Regions from separate parts of the Rhodococcus sp. UNC363MFTsu5.1 genome, predicted to be linked through region 2. Evidence: riboswitches for the same ligand, from Rfam matches in the RefSeq annotation. Region 2 holds a riboswitch; the other holds the start of a gene.
What was found. A riboswitch is a leader RNA that binds a small molecule or an ion and turns the genes downstream of it on or off. The one in region 2 is predicted to bind S-adenosylmethionine.

Region 1: linked by a shared signal. The riboswitch ahead of BR31_RS0120980 (ABC transporter substrate-binding protein) and the one ahead of BR31_RS27845 (aminotransferase class V-fold PLP-dependent enzyme) in region 2 are both predicted to bind S-adenosylmethionine.

What each region holds. Positions count from the first base shown of each region.
Region 1 is NZ_JMLO01000030.1:51,936-56,344, forward strand. Features, by position in the region: gene BR31_RS0120970 (ABC transporter permease) at 1-282, opposite strand, end outside; gene BR31_RS0120975 (ABC transporter ATP-binding protein) at 282-1,427, opposite strand; gene BR31_RS0120980 (ABC transporter substrate-binding protein) at 1,438-2,391, opposite strand; SAM riboswitch class I at 2,398-2,488, opposite strand; gene BR31_RS29590 (glycine betaine ABC transporter substrate-binding protein) at 2,551-3,156, shown strand; gene BR31_RS29595 (vWA domain-containing protein) at 3,312-4,409, shown strand, end outside.
Region 2 is NZ_JMLO01000004.1:191,523-195,931, reverse strand. Features, by position in the region: gene BR31_RS0107765 (LLM class oxidoreductase) at 1-553, opposite strand, end outside; gene BR31_RS32580 (putative leader peptide) at 600-692, opposite strand; gene BR31_RS27845 (aminotransferase class V-fold PLP-dependent enzyme) at 702-1,973, opposite strand; SAM riboswitch class IV at 2,019-2,134, opposite strand; gene BR31_RS27840 (hypothetical protein) at 2,279-2,554, opposite strand; gene BR31_RS0107750 (Glu/Leu/Phe/Val dehydrogenase family protein) at 2,848-3,921, shown strand; gene BR31_RS0107745 (oxidoreductase) at 4,137-4,409, shown strand, end outside.

The DNA of each region.
Region 1 (4,409 bases), on a different contig from region 2:
CAGCGCGGTCGAGTAGATCGACAGCGCGATCACCACGTTCATCTCGTCGAGAATGTTCAGCCCGAGCAGGGGCGGGATGGTGACGAACAGCGCCAGCGAGGGGATCGTGAACGCGAGCGAGGCGAGCGTCATGGTGGTCTTGCGCAGCCACGCGACATTCCGGATGGCGATGCCGACGGGCACCGCGATCAGCAGCCCGATCAGCAGCGGCAGCAGTGCCAGGTAGAGGTGTGTCTTCGCGAGGTCGACAACCTGCGAGAAGTTGTCGATCAGCCAGCGCATCAGCCGGCCGTCTCGCCGTTGAAGAAGTGCCGGTTCCTGGCCTGGTCCTCGGCCTGCCGCTGGTCCGCGAGCTTGCGGATCACCTCGGATCCGTTGACCCCGCCCACGACCGAGCCGGATTCGTCCACCACGACGCCGATTCCCGACGGCGACGAGATCGCGGCGTCCAGCGCCTGCCGCAGGTCCCCGCCCCTCGTGAACAGCGAGCCACCCGCGGATGTGCTGTCGACCAGGGTGTTGCCCGCCCGGATGCCCTCGACTCCGGTGACGTCGATCCAGCCGCGGGGCGCCCCGTCCTCGGTGACCACGAGCACCCACTCGCCCTGGTCGAGTCGCAGCGCGGCGAGCTCGGATTCGACGGCGGTGCGGACCGCGTGCACCGGCACCTCGTCGGCGGGCCGGAACGACAGCCCGCGATATCCGCGATCGCGTCCCACGAAATCCGCAACGAAATCCGTTGCGGGGGAGGCGAGTACGGTTTGGGGATCGGCATATTGCTGGAGCAGGCCGTGTGGGCCGAACACCGCGACGCGATCGCCGAGCCGGACCGCCTCGTCGATGTCGTGGGTGACGAACACGATGGTCTTGCGCAGTTGCGCCTGCAGGCGCTGCATCTCGGCCTGCAGGTCCTCGCGGACCACCGGATCGACCGCGCTGAACGGCTCGTCCATCAGCAGGATCGGCGGATCGGCCGCAAGGGCCCTTGCGACGCCGACGCGCTGCTGCTGGCCGCCGGAGAGCTGGGAGGGGTATCGGGTGGCCAGCGCGGGGTCGAGCCCGACCCGTTCGAGCACCTCGAGCGCCGCCCTGCGGGCCGCGCGCCGCGAATCGCCGCGCAGCACAGGCACGGTGGCCACGTTGTCGATCACGGTCCGGTGCGGCAGCAGGCCCGCGCTCTGGATCACGTAGCCGATGCCGAGGCGCAGCTTGACCGCGTCGGTGCGGGTGACGTCCTGGCCGTTCACGATCACCTTGCCGGCGGTGGGCGTGATCATCCGGTTGATCATCCGCATGGACGTCGTCTTGCCGCAGCCCGACGGTCCGACGAACACGGTGAAGGACTCGGGCTCGATGACCAGGTCGAGGTTGTCGACCGCGGTGGTGCCGTCCGGGTAGCGCTTGGTGACCGACTCGAAGGTGATCAAGGCCGGCCGCCTAGGACACCGGCTTGTCGAGCCCCTGCGCCGACACCCACTCGGTGGCGGCTGCGTCCGGTTCGGTCTTCGAGTCGCCGGACACCGAGGTGTTCAGGGCGATGAGCTCCTCGGTGGTCAGCTTGGCCGACACCGCGTCCAGGACCGCCGCGAGCTTCTCGGACTGCTTGTTCGCCCGCAGGACCGGGACCACGTTCTGCGCCGCGAAGTTGTTCTTCGGGTCCGCGAGGACCACGAAGTTGTTCTTGGCGATCGCGGGCGAGGTGGTGAAGATGTTCGCCGCGGTGACCTGGCCGGAGGAGAGGGCGGCGACCGTGGCCGGTCCGCCGCCGTCCGCGATCGGCACGAAGTTCTGCGGGCTGATGACGAGGCCGTAGTCGGCCTCGAGGCCGGGCAGCCCTCCCGCGCGCTCCTGGAACTCGGCGGGTGCGCCGAACTTCACTTCGGCGGAGTGGGGCGCCAGGTCCCCGATCGAGGTCAGTTGCCACTTGTCGGCGGTCTCGCGGGTCACGACCACCGCGTCCTTGTCCTCGCCGGGCGCGGGCGTGGTGATCGCCAGGTCGGGGCCGAGTGCCGCGGGCAGGGCCGCGTTCACCTCGGCGGCGCTGGTGGCGGTCGTGTCCTTGTCGAGGTACTGCAGCAGGTTGCCCGTGTAGTCCGGGATCACGTCGATGGATCCGTCCTTGACCGCGGGGATGTAGGTCTCCCTGCTGCCGATGTTCAGCTTGGTCTGCACGTCGAAGCCGTTGGCACGCAGGGCCTCCGCGTAGATGTTCGCCACGGTCTCGGACTCGGGGAAATTCGCCGACCCGACGATGATCGCGTTCGGGTCCGAGCCGGTGCCACCGCCGCTGCTGAGCGGGTCGGAGTTGCCGCATGCGGTCAGGACCGTGAGGGCGGTGACCGCCGCGGCGACGGCGATCGGGCGGGCGGAGCGGCGAGCTGAGAACCTCATGGCGTCCTTCCATCGGTTCCGGCGTTAGCACCCGTCCCCTTCGGACTGGTTGCTGCGGCGTCAACAAGCCGGATCTCTCGGCCGCTCGAGATGGTGCTGGCCACCGAGTGTAACGATAGGGAGGACATTCGCTGGGTGAGGAGAGGAGCGTGGCGCGCCATGACGGCTCGGTGGAGGAAGGCCGCGGGGACGGTGATGTCTACGGCCGTGGTGTTCGCGCTCACCGGATGCACGGTGGACAACTCCCGCCTCGACGAGGCGCAGGCCCCTGCGGCGATCACCGTCGGGTCGGGAGAGAGTGCCGAGTCGCAGGTGGTTGCGGGGATCTACGCGGAGATCCTGCGCGGCACCGGATCCCCGGTCGAGGAGGGTGCCGCGGAGACGCGGGCGCAGTATGTGGAGGATCTCGGGACGGCGGACATCACGGTGGTGCCGGACTTCACCGGGCAGCTCCTGCACTTCTTTCAGCCGGACTCGACGCTCACCGATCCCGATGAGGTGTTCGAGGAGCTGAACAGGTCTCTGCCGGAGGGGCTCTCGGTATCCGATTACAGCGACGCCGAGGTGAAGACCGAGGGTGATGCGACGGCCGAGAACGTGGTGCCTCTCATGCGCAGCGGGGTGCTCACCGAGGATCAGGTCAAGGCGCTCAACGTCGTTGCGGGCGAGCTGACCTCGGCCGACCTCGCTGCGATGGTGGAGCGGGTTCGCGTCGGCGAGCTCACCCCGGCGCAGGCGGCGGACGAATGGCTCGCCGCGCGTTGAGGAGGATCCCATGCGAGTAGTGAGCTGCCGCAGAAGCGAATCCGGTAACCAGGGGGACCGGCTCTGCCGGTGATCGGTGGGCAATGTGGCCACCCGAATCGCGTCTGTAATGTCGAACCTCGACGCAGCAGAGCACACGAAGCAGGCGGGGGCCAATGCCGAGGATTGCCGAGTTACCGACCAAGCTGATCGCAGGGCTGGCTCTAGCCCTGATCGGCCTCTCGATTGCCGCACCACTGGCCCAAGCGCAGGAGAGCTCGGATTCGGCTCCGGAGTACGCGCCGACCATGCTCATCCTCGACGCGTCCGGATCCATGCAGCGTCCGGATCCGGCGGGCACGATGATGGATGCCGCGAAGACGGCCGTCCGTACCTTTGCCGGCGCTGCGCCTGCCGAATCGAAGGTAGGGCTGACGGTGTACGGCACCGGCACCGGAAACGCCGAAGCGGACAAGCCAGCGGGATGTCGTGACGTGCAAGTGCTGCACCAGCCCGACACCCTCGACAGTGCCGCGCTGATCAGCGCGGTCGACGGCATCAAGGCGAGCGGGTGGACGCCGATGGGCACCGCATTGCGCCAGGCGGCCGCCGCCCTCCCTGACTCGGGACCGCGGTCGATCGTGCTCGTCTCCGACGGCGACGACACCTGTTCCCCACCGGATCCGTGTGAGGTCGCCAGGGAATTGAAGCAGCAGGGCGTCGATCTGGTGATGCACGCGATCGGCTTCGCGGTGGACGGCAAGGCCCGCGCCCAGCTCACCTGCATGGCGCAGGCCACCGGCGGCACCTACACCGACGCCGCCGACGGACCCGCGCTGGAGCGGACGCTGCCCCGGGTCACCGCCGCCGCGCTCCGCAACTACAAGGCGGCCGGGACACCGATCACCGGGACGCCCACGTACGACAACGCCCCGGTGGCGACACCTGGTCAATACCTGGACACCATGGGGCAGAAGGAGACGCGTTACTACGCGGTCGACGTCCCCGACGGGGCCACCGCCTATTTCAGCGGCACCATCTCCTTTCCCCGTCTACCCGACATCTCGAGCACCGAGGACATGAATGTTCTCAACGTGCGTGTTTACGGCAGGGACGGCCGAGACTGTAACGAGTTCGTGTTCGAACAGGTGACGAGTTCGAGCGACGGTGCGGCGCTGACGGTGGCCGAGACCTTCGACGGGGCGACCGAGAAGCGCGCGGACGACGGCAGTGGTGCCGACAAGTGCAGGGGCGGCGGACGCTACTACTTCGCG
Region 2 (4,409 bases):
CGCGCTCGTGCAGCAGCGGCAGCACGTCGTCGACCACGCGGTCGAGCACGCGGGGCAGGACCAGAGGCAGCAGGGTCACCCCGTCGGCGACCCCGGCCGCACTGATGTCGGCGATCAGCCCGGCCAGCCCCGATGCCGTCCCGACGTAGGAGATCGAGTCGGGCAGCCGGGCACCCCGGAGCCCACCGTCAAGCAGGGCCAGTTCCCTTCGTGCGGAACGTGAATCATCGCCGAGGAGCACCTCGACGTCGAGCAGCACGGTGACCGAGTCCGGGTCCCGGCCATCCGCCGCGACGTCCGCCCGGATCCGGTCACGCTGTTGCTGTGCCCCGCGGAGGTCGTGCGCCCGGATTCGGACAACGGTGCCGGGAACCGCGGCCAGGTCGAGCTGCGCATCGGGGTCCGCCGGTGCGGTCAGGTCCACCCAGTAGTCGGTGAGCCCGAGCGGGATCCGGAAGTCGGTGTGCGCCGCGGACGCCGGATGGTGTCCGGCGCCGGACAATTCGACCGCGACATGCAGCGGCCGGGTACGGAAAGACGAAATGGTGGACATGGGTCTCCTCGAGGGATGCGTGCGAGCTGATGAGCTGGGGACGAGCTCAGCCCAGACACATGCCCGACGCGGTACGGCAGAGATCCACATGCCGACGGCACCACCGAGCGTCAGTCGCCACGGTCGTCACGGGTGCCATGGCGCGAGTTTACCCGGCAAGGCCCGCCGCGGGTCGGCGACCGTCCACCAGTTCCCGCAGCGCCGCGACCAACCGGTCCACGTCGGCCGCATGGCTGCCCAGCCCGAGGCTCGCCCGGACCGCACCGTCCGGCCTGCCGAGCCGGGCGAGCAGCGGGTGCGCACAGAACCGACCGTCGCGTACCCCGATGCCGTGCCGGTCCGAGAGGTAGCTCGCCACCTCACGGGGCGTGCAGCCGTCGACGGCAAAGGTGACGATGCCGACCGAATCCGGTGAGTCGGACCAGATCCGGAGCAGCTCGACACCGTCGATGCCGCGCAGCCCGTCGATGAGCCGAGCGCACAGGGCGCGCTCGTGCCGCTCCGAGGCGTCCGCGTCCAGCCCGGCCAGCGCCGCGCAGGCCGCCGCCAGCGCCGCGACGCCGAGCACATTGGGGGTCCCTGCCTCGTGCCGCTGCGGGGCCGGAGCCCAGTCGACGCCCGCCGCCGAGACGTCGCGGGTCGCGCCGCCACCGACCAGGTACGGCTCGGCGGCGTCCAGCCAGTCCCGCCTGCCGATGAGCGCGCCCGCCCCGAACGGCGCGTACAGCTTGTGGCCGGAGAAGGCCAGGTAGTCGATGCCGAGCTCGGCGATGTCCACCCGCCGGTGCGGCAGCAACTGGGCGCCGTCGACCAGGATCCGCGCCCCGCAGGCGTGCGCGACCTCGGCGAGCCGGGCAATCGGCAGCACCTCACCGGTGACGTTGGAGGCGCCGGTGACGGCGAGCAGCGCGGCCGGCTTGCTGCACAGCTCGGCGACGATCCGTTCCACCGTCTCGGCGACGGTGTCAGCAGACCGGACGATCCGCGCGCCGTTCTTCTTCCAGGGCAACAGATTTGCGTGATGCTCGATGTCGAGGACGACGGTGTCGCCCGGCACGCAGCCGGCGAGCAGGTTCAGCGAGTCGGTGGTGTTCCTGGTGAACACCACCACGTCGTCCGCCCTGGCTCCGACGAACCCGGCGACCACGTCGCGGGCGCCCTCGTAGCTGGCGGTGGACACCTGCGAGGCGTACCCGGCGCCCCGGTGCACGCTGGCGTAGTACGGCAGCAGATCCTGCACCCGCGCCGTGACCTGCGCCAGGGCGGGCGCGCTTGCGGCGTAGTCGAAGTTCGCGTAGGTGCAGGTCCCGCCGCCGGACAGCGGGACGGTCAGGTCGGCGCCGGAGACTTCGGCGAACGGCCGGTCGATGGAGCAGCGCTCGTCGGAGCGAACGGCGGTGGCGGTGAGTACAGCAGTCATCAGACATCCCTCGGTCAGGGACCCGTGTGCTAATGGAAGACAACGAGCCCGCGCTTGCCGGGTCCGGTGTTGGACCGCAGCCAGGTCGTCACCCGGGGCACCCCACCGCGGTGGAGGGTTGCCGGCCAGCAAGCCGGGGCTATCTGCTGGCACTCATGACCTACGGCGAGGATGGCAGCTCGGGAAGCGGGTTGTCAACAGCAGAGACCGGCTCGCGTGATCCGCGAGCCGGCCCCTGACGCCCGATGGCCTGCCTCATTCACATGAAATGACTTGTTGCTCAGCCTTTCTGGTCCGACCGAGACCTAACAGGCGGCGAGGAGCATCACCGGCGCGGCGGGCTCCATCCGTACACACGGCACCCCCAGCGCGCGCACGTGCTGCACCGCCGCAGCGTCGGCGGCCGAGCAGATCCCGTCGAGCACGTCCTCGGTGGCGATCGCGCCGAGCAGGTCGTCACCGAGCGCCCGCGTGGACTCCAGTCCGTGCCGCACGAGCCACCGCTCGGTCTCGACGAAGGCCGCGGGGGGTCCGATGAACAGCACCCGCCGGAGCTGCGGCGCCGCCTGTGTTGTCGTCATGGGGTTTTCCTCCTGGAGTTCGGGTACACACCAACTCTCGCCGGGGGCGGGGCCCGTGTCTGTCCGCCGATCGGCCGGTCCGCCGGTGGAACCCCGGGTCCACCGATCGGCGGACAACTGAGCGCTGCGTCACACCCGTGACCGCGGTCACCCCACCCGACTGATCATTCCGATCAGCCAGAAGTCTCACTATTGACTGTTGTGCCAGCCATATCGACTGTGGTGGCGACACACAGCGCACCTCGACACTGCTCTGATCGCCACCCAGCCCAGCTATCGGAAGGACGTCAACGATGACCACCCTGGAAGCCCGCCCCATCACCCGCGCCGAGCGCGGCGGTTTCGACCACGAACACGTCGCCCTCGAATGCGGACCGCGCTCGGGCCTCCCGATCACCGTCGCCGTGCACTCCACCCGGCTGGGACCCGCGCTCGGCGGCTGCCGGGTGTGGCAGTACCCGGACTGGCAGTCCGGCATGGAGGACGCGCTCCGGTTGTCCGCCGCGATGACCCTCAAATGCGCGGTCGCGGGCCTGGACACCGGCGGCGGCAAGTCCGTGATCGCCCTGGCACCCGGCGAGGTCCTCGACGGGGACCGCCGCCGCGCGGCCATGCTCGACCTGGCCGACATCGTCGACGTTCTCGGCGGGAGCTACCGAACCGCCGAGGACGTCGGCACCAGCGCGGCCGACATGCAGATCGTCCGCGAACGGACCGCACACGTCTTCGGCCTGCCCACCGCCGCGGGCGGGATCGGCGAACCGGCCGAGCCGACCGCGGTCGGCGTCTACTCCGCCCTGCGCGCGACCGTCGATCGCGCGTTCCCCGGCTCCGGCCTCGCGGGCCTGAGGATCACGATCAGCGGACTCGGGCAGGTCGGCTCCCGGCTCGCCCGCACGCTCGCGGCCGAGGGCGCCGTCCTCACCGTCAGCGACATCGACGGTGGCAAGCTGGCGCTGGCGCAAGAGATCGGCGCCCGCTGGGTCCGGCCCGAGGACGCCCCGGCCGTGCCCGCGGACGTCTTCGTCCCTGCCGGGGTCGGCGGCGTGCTCACCGACGAGGTGATCGACGGCCTCGACTGCCGCGCGGTCGTGGGTCCGGCGAACAACCAGCTCGCGCGACCGGACGGCGCGGATCGCCTGGCCGCACGGGGGATCCTGTGGGCACCCGACTTCGTCGCGAATGCGGGCGGTGCCCTGTTCGCGATCCTGGCCGACGGCGAGAACAGGGGCTACGACGAGGTCCTGGCCCGGGTGAACCTCATCGGCAGCACCCTCGGCGAGCTGTTCGACCGGGCCGAGCGCGCGGGCATCACGCCGTTGGCGGCCGCCCACGCGGCCGCGGACGAGCGACTCGGTCGCGGCTGAGCGATCTCCGGGCGTGGCGGTGCGGTCGGCCGTAGGGTCGGGCACGCCAGGACCGCGCCGCACCGTCTGGAGGAGCCATGCCCGCATCCGAGCCGCCCACACCCCGCCGACCGGACCCCGGGCCGGTCATCGAGGCCGGGCGCGCGGCCAGGCGGCCGCTCGCCGAGCCGCGGTTCCGTGTCGCGGACCTACCCGACCAGCGCGGCCGGACCATCATGGTGACCGGCGCCAACAACGGCCTCGGGCTGCAGGCCGTCACCGCGCTCGCGGGCGCGGGCGCCCGGGTGGTGCTGGCCTGTCGCGACCTCGAGCGCGCCGCCAGCGCGCTGGACTCGGCCCGGGCGGCCGGTCGCGCCGCCGGATCCACCGCCGAACACGTGCTGGTCCGGCTCGACCTGGCGGACCTGGCCTCGGTGCGGGCCGCGGCCGCCGAGACCGCGGCGGCGGTGGACTCCGTCGATGTGCTCATCAACAACGCCGGGGTGATG